DNA from 4 places in the Bacillus pfraonensis genome. Region 4 is predicted to be linked to each of the others. Evidence: riboswitches for the same ligand, from Rfam matches in the RefSeq annotation. Region 4 holds a riboswitch; each other region holds the start of a gene.
The links. A riboswitch is a leader RNA that binds a small molecule or an ion and turns the genes downstream of it on or off. The one in region 4 is predicted to bind S-adenosylmethionine.
Positions count from the first base shown of each region.

Region 1: it holds a riboswitch for S-adenosylmethionine, as region 4 does, so the genes downstream of both, KFD70_RS17180 (methionine biosynthesis PLP-dependent protein) here and KFD70_RS10530 (hypothetical protein) in region 4, are expected to answer to the same signal.
Region 2: it holds a riboswitch for S-adenosylmethionine, as region 4 does, so the genes downstream of both, KFD70_RS09310 (bifunctional O-acetylhomoserine aminocarboxypropyltransferase/cysteine synthase) here and KFD70_RS10530 (hypothetical protein) in region 4, are expected to answer to the same signal.
Region 3: it holds a riboswitch for S-adenosylmethionine, as region 4 does, so the genes downstream of both, KFD70_RS11050 (MetQ/NlpA family ABC transporter substrate-binding protein) here and KFD70_RS10530 (hypothetical protein) in region 4, are expected to answer to the same signal.

Region 1 is NZ_JAHCDO010000016.1:106,350-110,229, forward strand. It holds gene KFD70_RS17175 (bifunctional homocysteine S-methyltransferase/methylenetetrahydrofolate reductase) at 1-1,667, opposite strand, end outside; SAM riboswitch class I at 1,738-1,848, opposite strand; SAM riboswitch class I at 2,051-2,163, shown strand; gene KFD70_RS17180 (methionine biosynthesis PLP-dependent protein) at 2,242-3,354, shown strand; gene metC (cystathionine beta-lyase) at 3,351-3,880, shown strand, end outside.
Region 2 is NZ_JAHCDO010000008.1:96,324-100,203, forward strand. It holds gene yeiL (transcriptional regulator YeiL) at 1-87, opposite strand, end outside; gene KFD70_RS09300 (YjjG family noncanonical pyrimidine nucleotidase) at 207-893, shown strand; gene KFD70_RS09305 (hypothetical protein) at 1,127-1,756, shown strand; SAM riboswitch class I at 1,884-1,989, shown strand; gene KFD70_RS09310 (bifunctional O-acetylhomoserine aminocarboxypropyltransferase/cysteine synthase) at 2,081-3,379, shown strand; gene metA (homoserine O-acetyltransferase MetA) at 3,363-3,880, shown strand, end outside.
Region 3 is NZ_JAHCDO010000009.1:226,858-230,737, forward strand. It holds gene KFD70_RS11035 (GNAT family N-acetyltransferase) at 1-94, shown strand, start outside; gene KFD70_RS11040 (GNAT family N-acetyltransferase) at 104-601, shown strand; gene KFD70_RS11045 (YdcF family protein) at 934-1,563, shown strand; SAM riboswitch class I at 1,734-1,824, shown strand; gene KFD70_RS11050 (MetQ/NlpA family ABC transporter substrate-binding protein) at 1,883-2,701, shown strand; gene KFD70_RS11055 (acyl-CoA dehydrogenase family protein) at 2,715-3,875, shown strand.
Region 4 is NZ_JAHCDO010000009.1:123,023-126,902, reverse strand. It holds gene KFD70_RS10540 (group-specific protein) at 6-359, opposite strand; gene KFD70_RS10535 (NAD(P)H-dependent oxidoreductase) at 347-931, opposite strand; gene KFD70_RS10530 (hypothetical protein) at 1,214-1,474, opposite strand; SAM riboswitch class I at 1,577-1,675, opposite strand; gene KFD70_RS10525 (hypothetical protein) at 1,798-1,989, shown strand; gene KFD70_RS10520 (YwiC-like family protein) at 2,024-2,746, opposite strand; gene KFD70_RS10515 (ECF transporter S component) at 2,963-3,682, opposite strand; gene KFD70_RS10510 (ABC transporter ATP-binding protein) at 3,655-3,880, opposite strand, start outside.

The sequences.
Region 1 (3,880 bases), on a different contig from region 4:
TCTTGCGTATCATGTCCATCCATTCGTTGTCTTACTTCTTCAGGTAGTGTAATGCCTGGCACCTCAAAATGGAGAAAGTCAGCATTTCGCTTACTTACTAAAGGCATAATCCCAATAAAAATCGGCTGTTCTAAGTGATTTGTCGCCTCGTATACTTCTTCAATTAAATCTACATCGTAAATAGGCTGTGTTAAGAAATACTCTGCACCAGCTGCAACTTTTCTCTCCATCCTCTTCACCGCTGCTTTTAAATGCCTCACATGCGGGTTAAAAGCTCCTCCAACAGAGAATCTTGTCGCAGAACCAATCGATTTCCCTAAAATAGAACGTCCAACATTCATTTCCTTAATCATTTTAATTAATTCAATAGAAGATAAATCATATACAGACGTCGCTCCTGGAAAATCACCAACACGAGCTGGATCACCTGTTAAAGCTAACACTTCTTCCATTCCTAAAGCTGATAAACCAAGTAAATGGGATTGTAAGCCAATCACATTATGGTCACGGCACGTTAAATGCGTCAGCACTGGAATATCGTGCTTCGTTAATAATGCCCCCATTGCCATATTTGAAATGCGCGGAGATGCTAACGAGTTATCTGCTAATGTAATCGCATCTGCTCCCGCTCTTTTCAATGCCCTTGCCCCTTCAAAAAAACGTTGCGTATCCAATGTTTTTGGGGGATCTAGTTCAACAACAACTGTTGTTTGCTTCTTCGCTTTTTCCGCAAGAGTAACATGGGTGCTAGCACGTTTTGTTTGCATAGGAACCACTTGTTGTCTTGGAGCGATTTGTTTTTCTGTAACAGGCGTTACATTCGCAATCGCACGCTTCATCGCTTCAATATGTGCTGGCGTTGTACCACAACATCCCCCTAACAAACGAATACCTTGTTCAATAAATTTCGGTGTCATCTCTTCAAAATAAGCAGGACTTCCTTCATATACGTAACGTCCTTCTACATAGTTTGGAAGGCCTGCATTTGGATAAGCTGACAAATAACCATTTTTCGGAATCGATATCATTTTAAAAGCTTCCGTCATATGAAGCGGTCCTAACTGACAGTTTAAACCGACTACATTTGCACCGTAATCTAAAAGCTGTTTTAATATTTCATTTACATCATTCCCATTTTGAGTTGTGCCTGCTTCATGAAGAGCTAACTGTGCAATAATTGGAATATCTGTTTGTTTTCGCAGTACTTTCACCGCATGTAGCAATTCGAATTCATCATAAAATGTTTCTAATAATAATCCATCAATCTTTTCTTCTAATAATGCCTCGGCCTGCTCAAGTAACATAAATTCCCGTTCCATATCAGTCGTTGTAACGGCTCCAATATGCTTCATACCACCAATCGTCCCTAAAATAGCATTCTTGTCTGTCACGGCTGCTTTTGCAAGCTTTACTGCTGCTTTATTAATTTTGGTAACCTGATTTTCTAAACCATACATGCGCAATTTTGCTTCATTTGCACCATATGTATTTGTTTGAATAATATCTGCACCGGCAGCTACATATTGTTTATGAATAGATATAATTAAATCTGGATCTGATAGATTTAATTCTTCAAAACTACTTTGCAAACCATGAGAATGTAATAATGTACCAACTGCTCCATCACCGATAATAATTCCTTTTGATAATAAATCTAGAATTTTCACTTGTCTCCCTCTTTTCTATCAATATAAAAACCCCCTCTTCACCTTGAAGAGGGGGACATCATCAATCCTCCTCTTATCATGCAAAACAAATTGTTCTGCAGGTATTAGCACCGTTTCAAACATTTCGTTTGAAGGTTGCCGGGTTTCATAGGGCCTTTCCCTCCACCGCTCTCAATAAGAGTTTATCTTAATTATTAATTTATTTTTTAAAAGGAAATACGTGTACCTTTTAACAATCTTTATTAATTTTCTAATAAACTTATCATGGGACAAACTAAAAGTCAATGAAATTAGCAGGAAGATAAAAAATATTTAAAATAAAGTTGCAATTCAATTATCTTTTGTTGTAAAGTTAAAATCATAATAAAATTTCATACAAATTATTCTTATCTAGAGAGGTAGAGGGACTGGCCCTATGACACCTCAGCAACCATTAACATGTTCGTTAATAAGGTGCTAATTCCAGCAAATTGTGAAAAGATTTGACAGATAAGGAGAAGACTATATTCGCATGAAAGCCTTCTTCTTAGAAGGCTTTTTTTATTTTTTATTTTTTATCAAGGAGGAATTTAACATGTCAACAATCGAAACAAAACTAGCTCAAATCGGGAATCGAAGCGAAACGACTACAGGAACGGTTAATCCCCCTGTTTACTTTTCAACAGCTTATCGTCATGAAGGAATCGGAAAATCAACAGGTTTCGACTATTCACGAACTGGAAACCCAACACGCGGCCTTTTAGAACGCGCAATTGCTGATTTAGAAGAAGCGGAACAAGGATATGCCTGTAGTTCGGGAATGGCAGCGATTCTTCTTGTTCTGTCTTTATTCCGGTCTGGAGATGAACTTATCGTATCAGAAGACTTATATGGGGGAACCTATCGTTTATTTTCAGAACATGAAGAAAAATGGAATATTCGATGTAGATACGTAAATACACAATCTATAAAACAAATAGAACAAGCCATTACTTCTCAAACGAAAGCTATTTTTATAGAAACTCCAACCAATCCATTAATGCAAGTTACTGATATCGCAGCTGTCGCAACTGTTGCCAAACGGCACGGAGTCCTTCTTATTGTAGATAATACATTCTACACTCCCTATATACAACAACCATTAACAGAAGGAGCAGACATTGTTCTTCATAGCGCCACAAAATATTTAGGTGGTCATAATGATGTATTAAGCGGACTTGTCGTTGCAAAAGGCCAAGCGCTTTGTGAAGAACTTGCCCACTATCACAACGCTTCTGGTGCTGTATTAAGTCCATTTGATTCATGGTTATTAATTCGCGGGATGAAAACATTAGCTCTTCGTATGAAACAGCATGAAGAAAATGCAAAGAACATCGTTTCTTATTTAAACGCGGAAGATGGTGTAACCGATGTTTTTTATCCGGGAAGAGGTGGCATGATTTCATTTCGTCTTCGCGATGAAAAATGGATAAATCCTTTCTTACAATCTTTATCTTTAATTACCTTTGCAGAAAGCCTTGGCGGAGTTGAAAGTTTAATGACATATCCAGCAACACAAACACATGCAGATATTCCAGAAGAAGTTCGTACAGCACGCGGCGTATGTAATCGTCTCCTCCGCTTCTCTGTTGGTATTGAAAATGGTGATGATTTAATTCAAGACTTAAAGCAGGCTATTAAACATGTAAAAGAAGGTGTGAGAATATGAGTTATTCTTTAGATACACTCTTACTTCATAACCACTATAAACATGATTCACAAACAGGCGCGGTTAACGTCCCCATCTATAATACATCAACATTTCATCAATTTGATGTAGATACATTTGGTAAATACGACTATAGTCGCTCTGGAAATCCAACACGTGAAGCACTTGAGGACATAATTGCTTTATTAGAAGGAGGAACAAAAGGGTTTGCCTTTGCATCTGGAATTGCAGCGATTTCTACTGCCTTCCTCCTTCTCTCACAAGGCGATCATGTTCTCATTTCAGAAGATGTATATGGAGGAACGTATCGTATTGTAACAGAAGTCCTCTCTCGTTACGGGGTTTCACATACATTTGTTGACATGACAAATTTAGAAGAAGTAAAACAAAATATTAGACAAAATACAAAAGTCTTTTACGTTGAAACGCCATCCAATCCATTATTAAAAGTAACCAACATTCGTGCCATTTGCGAATTAGCAAAATCTGCCGGAGCACTTACATTTGTTGATAACACATTTTTAAC
Region 2 (3,880 bases), on a different contig from region 4:
TGGAAAAATATCAAATGAGAAGAACGTTTGAAAATTGAAGCGTTGTACATAACTATAAATTTCATCTGAATTTTTTTCGATTTTCATTTTTTCACCTCTCATTTAGTATGAGATATCTCCTATTCTTTTTACAAGTGGGAGTGATACGATTTATTTGAGAATAAAAGAAAAAATGTGTTTTTATAGTGGAAAGGGAGAGAAACAACATGAAGAAATATCAAACATTACTATTTGATGTAGACGATACCTTATTAGATTTTAAAGCAGCTGAAAGAACGGCGTTACATTTACTTTTTGAGGAACAAAAAATCCCTTTAACTGATGAAATTACAGCACATTATAAAAGAATAAACCAAGGTCTGTGGAAATCCTTTGAGGAAGGAAAAATGGACCGAGATGAGGTAGTAAATACTCGATTTTCAATTTTATTTAAGGAGTACGGTCAGGAAGTTGATGGACCTTTGTTTGAACAGAATTATCGTAGTTATTTAGAAGAAGGGAATCAGCTTATTCAAGGAGCCTTTGAACTAATACAAGATCTCCAAAGCGAATATGATTTATATATTGTTACAAACGGTGTTTCCAAAACGCAAGATAAACGCCTGCGTAATTCGGGATTACATTCATTCTTTAAGGATATTTTTGTTTCAGAAGACACTGGTCATCAAAAGCCAATGAAGGAATACTTCGATTATGTTTTTGCACGAATTTCTAATTTCTCTGTGGAGAAAGGATTAATTATCGGTGATTCATTAAGTGCAGATATTAAAGGTGGGCAGTTAGCAGGATTAGACACATGTTGGTTTAATCCTGCTAAGAAGCCGAATCATATTGGAATTATTCCGACTTATGAAATACAAAGTCTTAATGAGCTTTATCAAATTTTACAATAATTACGATCTTCTTAGATTAAAACATGGTGTTATCCCTTTAAAGATTCTAAGGAAATTGGGAGAGTGTCTTGTGCAATAAGCCAAAGGAATAGAGGGAAATGAATTGGTTAAGGTATAGCTGTTATTGTAGAATAGTGAAAACTCGCGTTATGTACGTGAGTTTTTTTTCATATGAATGAATATAAGACTTATTGTGATTTTATAGTAAAATTTACCATGAGGGAGGGAGAGGTTTGGGTGTTTTTATTTATACTGCTTTAGCAGCATGTACCTGTATATTAATTATTTCGTTAATTTTGCAAAGGCAATTTCCGTATAAAAAATATGATGTTGTTTTGTCTACTATAATGATTGGAACGGGTATAGCCCTTATGCTTTATGGTGTTTATGGCGTTGAGATTTCGATTGGTAGAAATTTATGGTATATAGGGGTGTTCACAGTAATCGGGGCTGTAATGGGTACCTTTATAAATTTAGCTATAAAAATTGGAAGAAAACAAGATAGGTATAAATTCCATGTTGTTGGTCACATGATAGGCTTTTTAGCATGTGCCGTACAAGTCATAACTTATTTTTATCGAGAATATCGGTGGACTTCCTTTCATGTAGAACAGTTTTCTATTTTTATTATGGTTATGGTATCTATACTATTTGTTTGTATCGCAGTGTTTCTTCATCGAATTTTTTTTATGTGCGCTGCAATTTTTCCAAGTTTATATGCAATGATATACTTATCTATTCCTTTGATGATTGTTAGTAATAGCTTGCTTATAATAGCCGCTTTACTCATGACGATAGAGTATGAAAAGAAAAAACGTATAAGTAAACGTGTAGAATATTTTAGGGGGAAAGGTCAATTATAATAATAATTTTAATATAACTTTAATTTTCTGAATAAACAATAAAACAGTTAATAAAATCTTTTGTAAACATTCAGAAAAATAATTGACATTAGGAAATGATTGCTATAAAATCAACGGTAATTGCATAGTCTTATCAAGAAAAGGTGGAGGGACAGGCCCTATGAAACCTTGGCAACAGCCGTATCACGGAATTGTGCCAAATCCTGCAGGTAATAAACCCTGAGAGATAAGAAAGAGACTTTAGAGCGTGTTTTCAAACTGCTTCTTTCTTGTTAGGGAAAGAAGCAGTTTTTTTATTTTCTATAAAAGAAAGGAGAAAGAGAAATGGGAGAATCATGGGGAAAAGGAACCATTTGTGTACAGGGTGGTTATACACCAAAAAATGGTGAACCACGTGTTTTACCACTCTATCAAAGTACGACGTACAAATACGATACGTCTGATGATTTAGCGGCACTCTTTAATTTAGAGGCAGAAGGCTATATTTATACGCGTATTGGGAATCCGACACTAGCAGCATTTGAACAAAAGTTATCCGATTTAGAAGGCGGCGTTGGAGCTGTTGCGACAGCCTCTGGTCAAGCGGCCATTATGCTTGCTGTTCTAAATATTTGTAGTAGTGGTGATCATTTACTTTGTTCTTCAACCGTTTATGGGGGAACATTTAACTTATTTGGGATAAGTCTACGTAAATTAGGAATTGATGTTACATTCTTTAATCCAAATTTAGCTGCTGATGAGATTGTGGCACTTGCAAATGACAAAACAAAGCTAATTTATGCAGAATCGCTTGGAAATCCAGCGATGAATGTTTTAAATTTTAAAGAGTTTTCAGCAGCGGCAAAAGAACTAGAAGTACCTTTTATCGTGGACAATACTTTGGCGACACCATATTTGTGCCAAGCGTTTGAACATGGGGCAAATATCATTGTTCATTCTACAACAAAATATATTGATGGCCATGCAAGTTCATTAGGTGGGATTGTTATTGATGGTGGAAATTTTGATTGGACAAATGGAAAATATCCAGAGCTTGTCGAACCAGATCCAAGTTATCACGGTGTAAGTTATGTGCAGAACTTTGGGCAGGCAGCATATATTGTGAAAGCTCGTGTTCAACTATTAAGAGACTATGGAAACTGTATGAGCCCATTCAATGCGTATATTAGCAATATTGGTTTAGAAACATTGCATTTACGAATGGAGCGTCATAGTGAAAATGCTCTTGCAGTTGCGAAGTGGCTTGCTAATCATGATCGTATTGAATGGGTGAATTATCCGGGATTAGAAAGTAACGAAAATTATCTACTAGCACAAAAGTATTTAGCAAAAGGTGCAAGTGGTGTTTTAACATTTGGAATTAAAGGAGGATTAGAATCTGCGAAAGAATTTATTGCAAATGTGAAGTTAGCAACACTTGTAACACATGTAGCAGATGCGAGAACATGTGTGATTCATCCTTCTAGTACAACGCATAGACAGTTAAATGAAGAAGAACAGCGTTTAGCAGGTGTTACATCTGATTTAATTCGCCTATCAGTCGGTATAGAAGATGTTTCTGATATTATTGCGGACCTAGAGGAAGCATTAGTTGGAGGCAAAGCACATGCCGATCATTGTTGATAAGGATTTACCAGCTCGTAAAGTATTGCAAAAAGAGAATATTTTTGTCATGACAAAAGAACGAGCTGAAACACAAGATATACGTGCTTTAAAAATTGCAATTTTGAACTTAATGCCAACAAAACAAGAAACAGAAGCGCAATTGCTCAGATTACTCGGTAATACACCACTCCAATTATACGTGCATTTGCTCCATATGGAGTCTCATGTATCCCGTAATGTAGCGCAAGATCATTTAACAAGTTTTTATAAAACGTTTCGCGATATCGAGGGAGAAAAATTTGATGGTCTCATTATTACAGGAGCGCCGGTTGAAACACTTCCTTTTGAAGAGGTAGATTATTGGGAAGAACTTGGGCGTATTATGGAATATTCAAAAACAAATGTAACATCTACTCTGCATATTTGTTGGGGGGCGCAAGCGGGTTTGCATTATCACTATGGAATTCCAAAATATCCGCTTAAAGAAAAGATGTTTGGTGTATTTGAACATGAAGTGCA
Region 3 (3,880 bases), 100 kb from region 4:
CTATGTAAGGGATGCGGTAGTATATAGCATCATTTCGAGTGAGTGGCCAGTAGTGAAAGAGCAACTACTGAAAAAAATGGATTTACATAAATAGGAGGCATACATGACAAATATTGAAACAAAGAGACTAAAAATGATTCCCTTTACATTAGAACTTGTTGAGGCAACGATAAAAGGAAGAGAAGAGCTGCAAGAAATCATACCATATAAAGTATCTTTAGAATGGCCCATGCCTGATTATAAAGATATCTTGCCGTGGATTGCGGAAGGTTTACGAAAAAATCTAAAGCAAAGTAAATGGAGTGGGCTCATTATTCATAAGGAAGATAATCTAATTATTGGTGATATGGGTTGTAAAGGTGCACCTGATTCAAGGGATACAGTAGAGATTGGATATAGTATTGTGCCAGAATATCAAGGGAATGGCTATGCAACTGAAATGGCAAAAGCTTTCGTTGAATGGCTACAGCAGACTAATGAGGTGCAAATCATTAAAGCGGATTGTTTCAAGAGTAATATTGCCTCAAGTAAGGTTTTAGAAAAAACAGGATTCAAATGTGTACTGGAAGAACAGCATATGAAATATTGGATTATAAAGTAGATAGAAAAAAGAGGTGTGTTTCTATGAAATTAGGAAAATCACTTCTTTTTTCTTACAAAGTGATTCCTTTTTTTATATACTTTTGTTTCATCATTCCCTTCTGTGAAGAAATTCGTTACAATAGAGTTGTATGAGAAATTTTGTACATAAATCAAATTCATAAAATATGAACCACAAAAAATAGTAAATGAAAAATCCTCTATTTGAATGAAAACCCTTTATAGCACGAATCAATTGTTTAGAAACGTGCCTTCTTTCAAATGAACTCAAATATAATGATTTAAAATAGATTATTTTTTAGAAGTATGGATAATGCACGGGGGCCAGTACAAATGAAACAAAATAAAAAAAGTAAAAAAAGAAGAGTTTTGCAAGTGTTCTTACTCATGGTTAGTTCTATCATTCTATTTATAAGTTATGCAGCTTACGATATTTGGAGTTATCGTTTTAAAACAGATGAGGTGGATACAGATGCTGCTATTGTACTAGGGGCGGCTTCTTGGAACGGAAAACCGTCTCCTGTATTTCGTGAAAGAATCAATCATGCAATTTCTTTGTATAAGAATGGAAGTATTAAAAAAATTATTTTTACAGGTGGTACGAAATTTGAAGCAGAGCAGGAAGAAGCACGCACTGCGAAAGCGTATGCATTAAAGCATAACGTAAAGGATGAAGATATATTAATTGAAACACAGTCGCGTTTTACAGAAGATAATTTAAAGAATGCAAAGCAGGTCGGAATTGATAATGGCTTACATACATACACGATTGTAAGTGATCCTCTTCATATGAAGCGAGCGATGAAAATAGCGAAGCATATTGGGATGGATGCATATGCATCACCAACGCCAACGTCAGCGTATAAAACATTAGATACAGAAATTCCATTTTTCTTTAAAGAATTATGTTCTTATATTGGGTATGTTGCATCGTTACCTTTACGTATGTTGAAAGGCGATTAAAAAATAAAGAAAAGGATAGACAAAGGTAGAGTGGTTCTACGGAGTCTATCCTTTTTTATGCAAATATGATGCGGATTTTTTATGACTTTACAAATTATAGAAAATTTTTAAATAAAAAACCTTGTATTTTCATCGGAATAGTGACACAATAGAATGCATAATCAAATATAATCTTATCGAGAGAAGTGGAGGGAACGGCCCAATGAAACTTCAGCAACCTATCTGTTAATAAAAAAGGTGCTAATTCCGAGTAGATAAGAAGGAAAAGAGATGACAACCTTCTTATATGTAAGGTTGTTTTTTAGTAGGAGGAGAAGGGATGAAGCGTTTATTTTTTGCACTTGTAAGTATTGTATGTAGTTTATTTATTATTACTGGTTGTACGCAGAAATCAGGGGGCGATCAAAAAGAGATTCGTTTAGGCTTTACACCTGGCCCATATAGCGATCAAGTGAAAAAAGCAGTACAACCGTACTTAGAGAAAAAGGGGTACAAAATTAAAATTGTTGAGTTTAATTCACCAAACGAAACAAATCCAGCATTAACGAATAAGGATATTGATGCAAATATATTTCAAAGTACTGCTTTTATGAAGTCTTACGCAAAAGAAAATAATGCGAAAATTTCAAGTGTTATTCAAGTTCCATCAGCACCTCAAGGTGTATACTCTGAAAAACATAAATCATTAGATGATTTGAAAGATGGAATGAAGATTGGGGTACCAAATGATCCAGTTAATTTAGAACGAGCATTACGTATTTTAGAAGGGATTGGCTGGGTGAAATTAAAAGAAAATGTAAATATTTTAACAATCTCTGAAAAAGACATTACGTTTAAAAAGAAAGATTTCAAATTAGTACCGCTTGAATCACCACAGATCCCAAGAGCGATGAAAGACTTAGATTACGGTATTATTAACGGAAACCTTGTCATTTCATCTGGACATAAGTTAAAAGAAGCATTGGAATTAGAAAAAACACCTTCGCAACACAGAATTATTGTTACTGTTCGTGATGAAGATAAAGCAAAACAATTTGCGAAAGACTTAATTGAAGCGTACCATTCACCAGAATTTAAAAAGATGATTCAATCTGAAGAACAATTTGAAGGATTCGTGCTTCCTGATTACTTAAAGTAAAGGAGATCTTGATATGACATTATCATTTATAGAAACAGAAGAACAAGTTCTCGTATTGGAGAAACTAAAGGAGCTAGTTCCGCAATTTGCAGGAAGGGAACATCAACTGAGTGAACTCGGATCTTTTCCTTTTGAAAATATTAAAGAGTTGCAGCATATCGGTTATACGAAGTTAACATTACCAAAAGATGTCGGAGGAAAGGCCATTTCATTGTATGATTTTGTTTTATTTCAAGAAAAGATTGCAGAGGGAGACGGAGCAACAGCTTTATCAATCGGTTGGCATCTTGGAATAGTGAAAGAACTTGCGGAAAATCGCTCATGGAAACCTGAGATGTTTTCTTGGTTTTGTGAAGAAGTAAAAAAAGGCGCTCTTTTTAACCGGGCAGCAACTGAACCAAAGACAGGGAGTCCAACGCGGGGAGGAAAGCCAGAAACGCTCGCTGTCCAAAAAGGTGATAAGTGGATTATAAATGGAAGAAAAACGTTCACAACAATGGCGCCAGTACTTGATTATTTCATTATATCTGCGAGCATTGAAGGGCGAGATGAGATAGGAGAATTTGTGATTCCAAGACATGAAAAGGGTGTGTTGATTGAAGAGACATGGGATAGTGTTGCGATGCGTGGAACCGCTAGCCATGATCTTGTACTGCAGAATGTTGAAATCCCAGATAAATTTTTTACAGATGTAAAAGGTTCACAGTCGAAACCGAAAGGAATTGGATGGTTACTTCACATACCAGCATGCTATTTAGGAATTGCGCAGGCTGCAAGAAATTATGCAATTCATTTTGCGAAATCATATCAACCGAATAGTTTAAATCATCCAATCAGTTTACTTCCAAACGTTAGGAGATTAGTAGGCGAATTAGAGCTCGAACTCTTGCAAGCTCGTACTTTTTTATACCAAGTTGCGAAAAAATATGATGAGGCGGAAGATAAACAATCCCTGCAAGCGGAATTAGCAGCGGCGAAATATATTGCGACGAATGCGGCGATATCAATTGTTGATAAGGCAATGAGAATTGTAGGAGCAAAAAGTTTATCTGAAAAGAATCCACTGCACCGCTATTATTTAAATGTTCGCGCTGGTTTACACAATCCACCAATGGATGATGTAACACTCTCATTACTAGCAGAAGATGCTTATAAATCAATTGAAAAGGAGTGAGTGAA
Region 4 (3,880 bases):
GATAATCATTCGTTTTCTATGCATCTAATTACATTTCCCCATTCTTCACATGAAAGATTTAACCTTTTATATGTAAATAACGTCGTACAAATGTTTTCAATCATTGATGGATTATTTCGTAAAAAATCCCATCTTAATACTCTCGGTATATCATACATTTTATACTCCTTACTTTCCTGGATAATCCCATCAACTTCTCTTTCACAAATTCCCCTTACTAAATAATCTGCTCTTAATTCTTCGCATACCTTTTTAAACGCTTCATTATGATGTTTCAATTGAAGTAAACAAACGATATACGTACGAAACAAATCATCATTCCGATTACAACATCTCATTATATTTTCTACTTCACCCATAATTTTTTAGCCTTTTCCTGTATTTCTAAAAGCCACTTTTCACGTTTTGTTTCCTTACTTGTTTTTACAGACTGAAAAGCAGAACGTTTTATTTGACGTATACCGCAAAATCGTAAAATCCCCTTTTTCATAATCACCCAATCAGCAGAGCGATATAAGAGTGCCACGTACCATAACGGTGAATCTAAAGTATTAATAACCCACGCTGTTTTCCCTATAAGCAATCCTTTCGGCATTACCCCTTCATATTTATATGCAAACCCAGCAACAAAAACGCGATCAATAAATCCTTTTAAAATAGCAGGCATGCCCCACCACCATGTTGGATAAATAAAAATAAAAGAGTCTGCTTCTTTGACCAAATTTCTATATCTCTCAGTTTCTTCTTCATATACTAAATCCCGTCTTCTCTTATCTTCATTAAAAATAAGCACTGGATTAAATTGTTCCTTATAAAGGTCAAGCAATGTAACAGAATGATGCGTCTCTTGAAGTCCTTTTTGCACATGTTCTAAAATGGATGCATTGAAACTAGATGGATTGGGATGTGCATATATGATGAGTATATTCATCTCCAAACAACACCTTTCCTTATATTCCCTTTTGACTCCCAACGGTTTGCATGATATTCTAATACATGTCAAGTGGCAAGCCCATTTGACAAACCAACTGACACCTACTCGGCGGAGGTGTCTCTTTTCGTTTCTAGCCGAATGAAATGCCTCTTTCAGGGCATATTCAACTTTTGACACTACACACTCAACACCATTCCCTTGTATCAGGCTGCTTCTGCAGTCTTTTACTCTACATACAATTTGAATTTTTAGATAAATTATAACATAAAAAAAGAGAGCTTAGCTCCCTTTTCTCGCCTTATAGTATACCCCTCTTTCAGCATAGTGGTATTCATCATTAGCTAAAGTAATTTTCCCATCCAGTTTCAATTCGTCTAATAACCTTGATAAATAAAATTGGTGTAACATTTTTTTCGTGAATTTTCCTTCATGATGCGAAACGATATGTTCTTGAATATCTAATAGTGATATGGGTTTATCTTGTTCCATCATATATTCATATACTGCATTACGCAGCTTTACGTATTTTTCAAGTGTCACAGTACAATTGCAACCCCTTTCTTCTTATGTTGTTGTTTTTGGAAGAGGTTTTTTTACAATAAAAAAACCTCTTCGATAAGAAGAAGTTACGTATATATCTTCGTCTTATCTCCCAGAACAAATATGTTCTGCTGGAATTAGCACCTGCATCGCGGTTGCTGGGTTTCATCGGGCCAGTCCCTCCACCTCTCTGGATAAGAAAATATTCACTTTATATCTTACTATAGCTATTTTTATTATAATTGTCAAACAACATACAATAAGTTATATTTTCTTTCCTAACGCCCATACTAAAATTGTATGTAAAAAAGGAGGAATTTATGATGGATAAAAATGCCCGCGGATACGTTCAAGATTCATTCCATTCATTGCAAGAAGCAAAGAATTGTTTAGAACATGCATTACAAACAGTCGAAAAGAGCGATAATCGGGAGCGAATCGAACAATCCCTACAAGCTGTGGAAGATGCGTTACAAAAATGTAATCAAACGGTTAATATTTTAGAACAAAAATAAATATTGCCCACCTCTTTAAGAGATGAGCAATATCTCAAATGGCATACGACAACAGTATTGCCGTCACAATTAAAAAATATACAGAATTAACGATTTCTAAAACTCCAACTTTTAATATAGATATTTTTTTACCATACAATACGATTGCACGAACTAGGCTCGGTATAAATACAAGAGACAGCCATGGATTTACTACGAAAGAAGCGATGATTAAGAAAATATGATATCCCCATGAAACATAACGATAAGTAGGATTATTCTTTTCACGTATCATTGTTTTCACATAAAATGTACTACCTAAGAAATAAAGGAAAGAAACAGCCGCAATCCACCATGCCGTCCCATCAATTGTCTTCATCGAAAAATAATAACTAATCAAACCACCAATGCAAAAAACAAGTATGGCACAAATATCATTTGTTAATGCTCGTTCCTTTTTTTGACGGGCAAAGTATATATTTACGATAAAGAGTGGAATCATCGTAACCGCGAACAAAAGAATTCTCCATTCATATAGTAAAGATACAATCCCGAAAACACATGCAATAACAAAATAAATAATTGCTGCATGTAAAAATTCTTTTTTTCGTGTTTGCTTCATGTACATTAAAAATGGATACGTTGCTAAATAGATAAATAACCAAGCGATAAAGAGTGGAATATGGTAAACTGTATGTTTACCAAGTAGAACACTAAGTAGAAATGGAATCAGCAGCATTCCCCATGCGCCATGCTGCTTTGGAACAACTAGCTTCATGAATATTACATCTCCTCTTTGAAAACCTTTCTCATTTCCTATTATATAAAAAGTTCCATCCGAAAGTTGAATATATTAAAACAATTTTTTGACATTTTCCAAACCAAAGTATCATTATAAAAAAATGCTTCTCACCAATGGTAAGAAGCATGAAAGAGGCAAACGAATATGTAAGTCGCGATCCTACGTTATATTCTTATGCTTTATGATATATGCTTATGCTTTGTTTCCTTGATATACTAGCTCGTTATCATCTAAAATCCCATATTTCTTTTTAAATCTCATAAGAATTCGGATCCATGATGAGCTAAACAAAACAAGAAAAATTACATTTGAAAGTGCATGAGCGAAATCAAAGTAAAAACTTGCAGCGTAGTATGCCATAAAGTCTTTCCATGTTAATCCTTCTAAAAAGCCAAGTATCCCCCACAAATTCATAATCCAGCCAAAAACAAAACCGGCTATGAACCCATAGATGACTCTTCCCCATAACTTTCTCATAATAAATGTATTTCGTAGCAAACCAGCTGTAAAACCTATCATTCCCCAAGAAAACATTTGCCAAGGTGTCCAAGGCCCTTGTCCTAAAAATATATTAGATACAAGTGCTGCCGTTGCGCCAATAATAAAACCTGTCTCACTTCCAAAAACAATTGCAGATACAATAATAATAAAAGAAGTTGGTTGTACACTCGGCATAAGAGAAAATGGTACACGACTCACTGCTGCTATGGCTGCTAAAACAGCTACAATAACGATTTCACGTGAAACAAATGCTTTCCTTTCAAATCGTATATAAAAAGGTAACATAATAATGAACAATAAAAATAAACTACACCAAATAAAATATTCATCTGTTACAAAGGAAGTAAACAGAAGTGTACTTATTATAAGAAGAAAAATAAGCGTTATGAGAGCAACATATCGTTTGGACACACTTGATACACATCCTCCCATGTTAATGCATAAGGTAATTGCTTGCGAATAAAACGATTAATAGATGTTGTATAAAAGAAATTATCACTAAAGAATTTCTTTGGCGCATCATCCATAATAACTTTCCCATCAAATAACATCATGCAATGATCCACATATTTCGCTGCAAATTCAATGTCATGTGTGGCCATCACAATT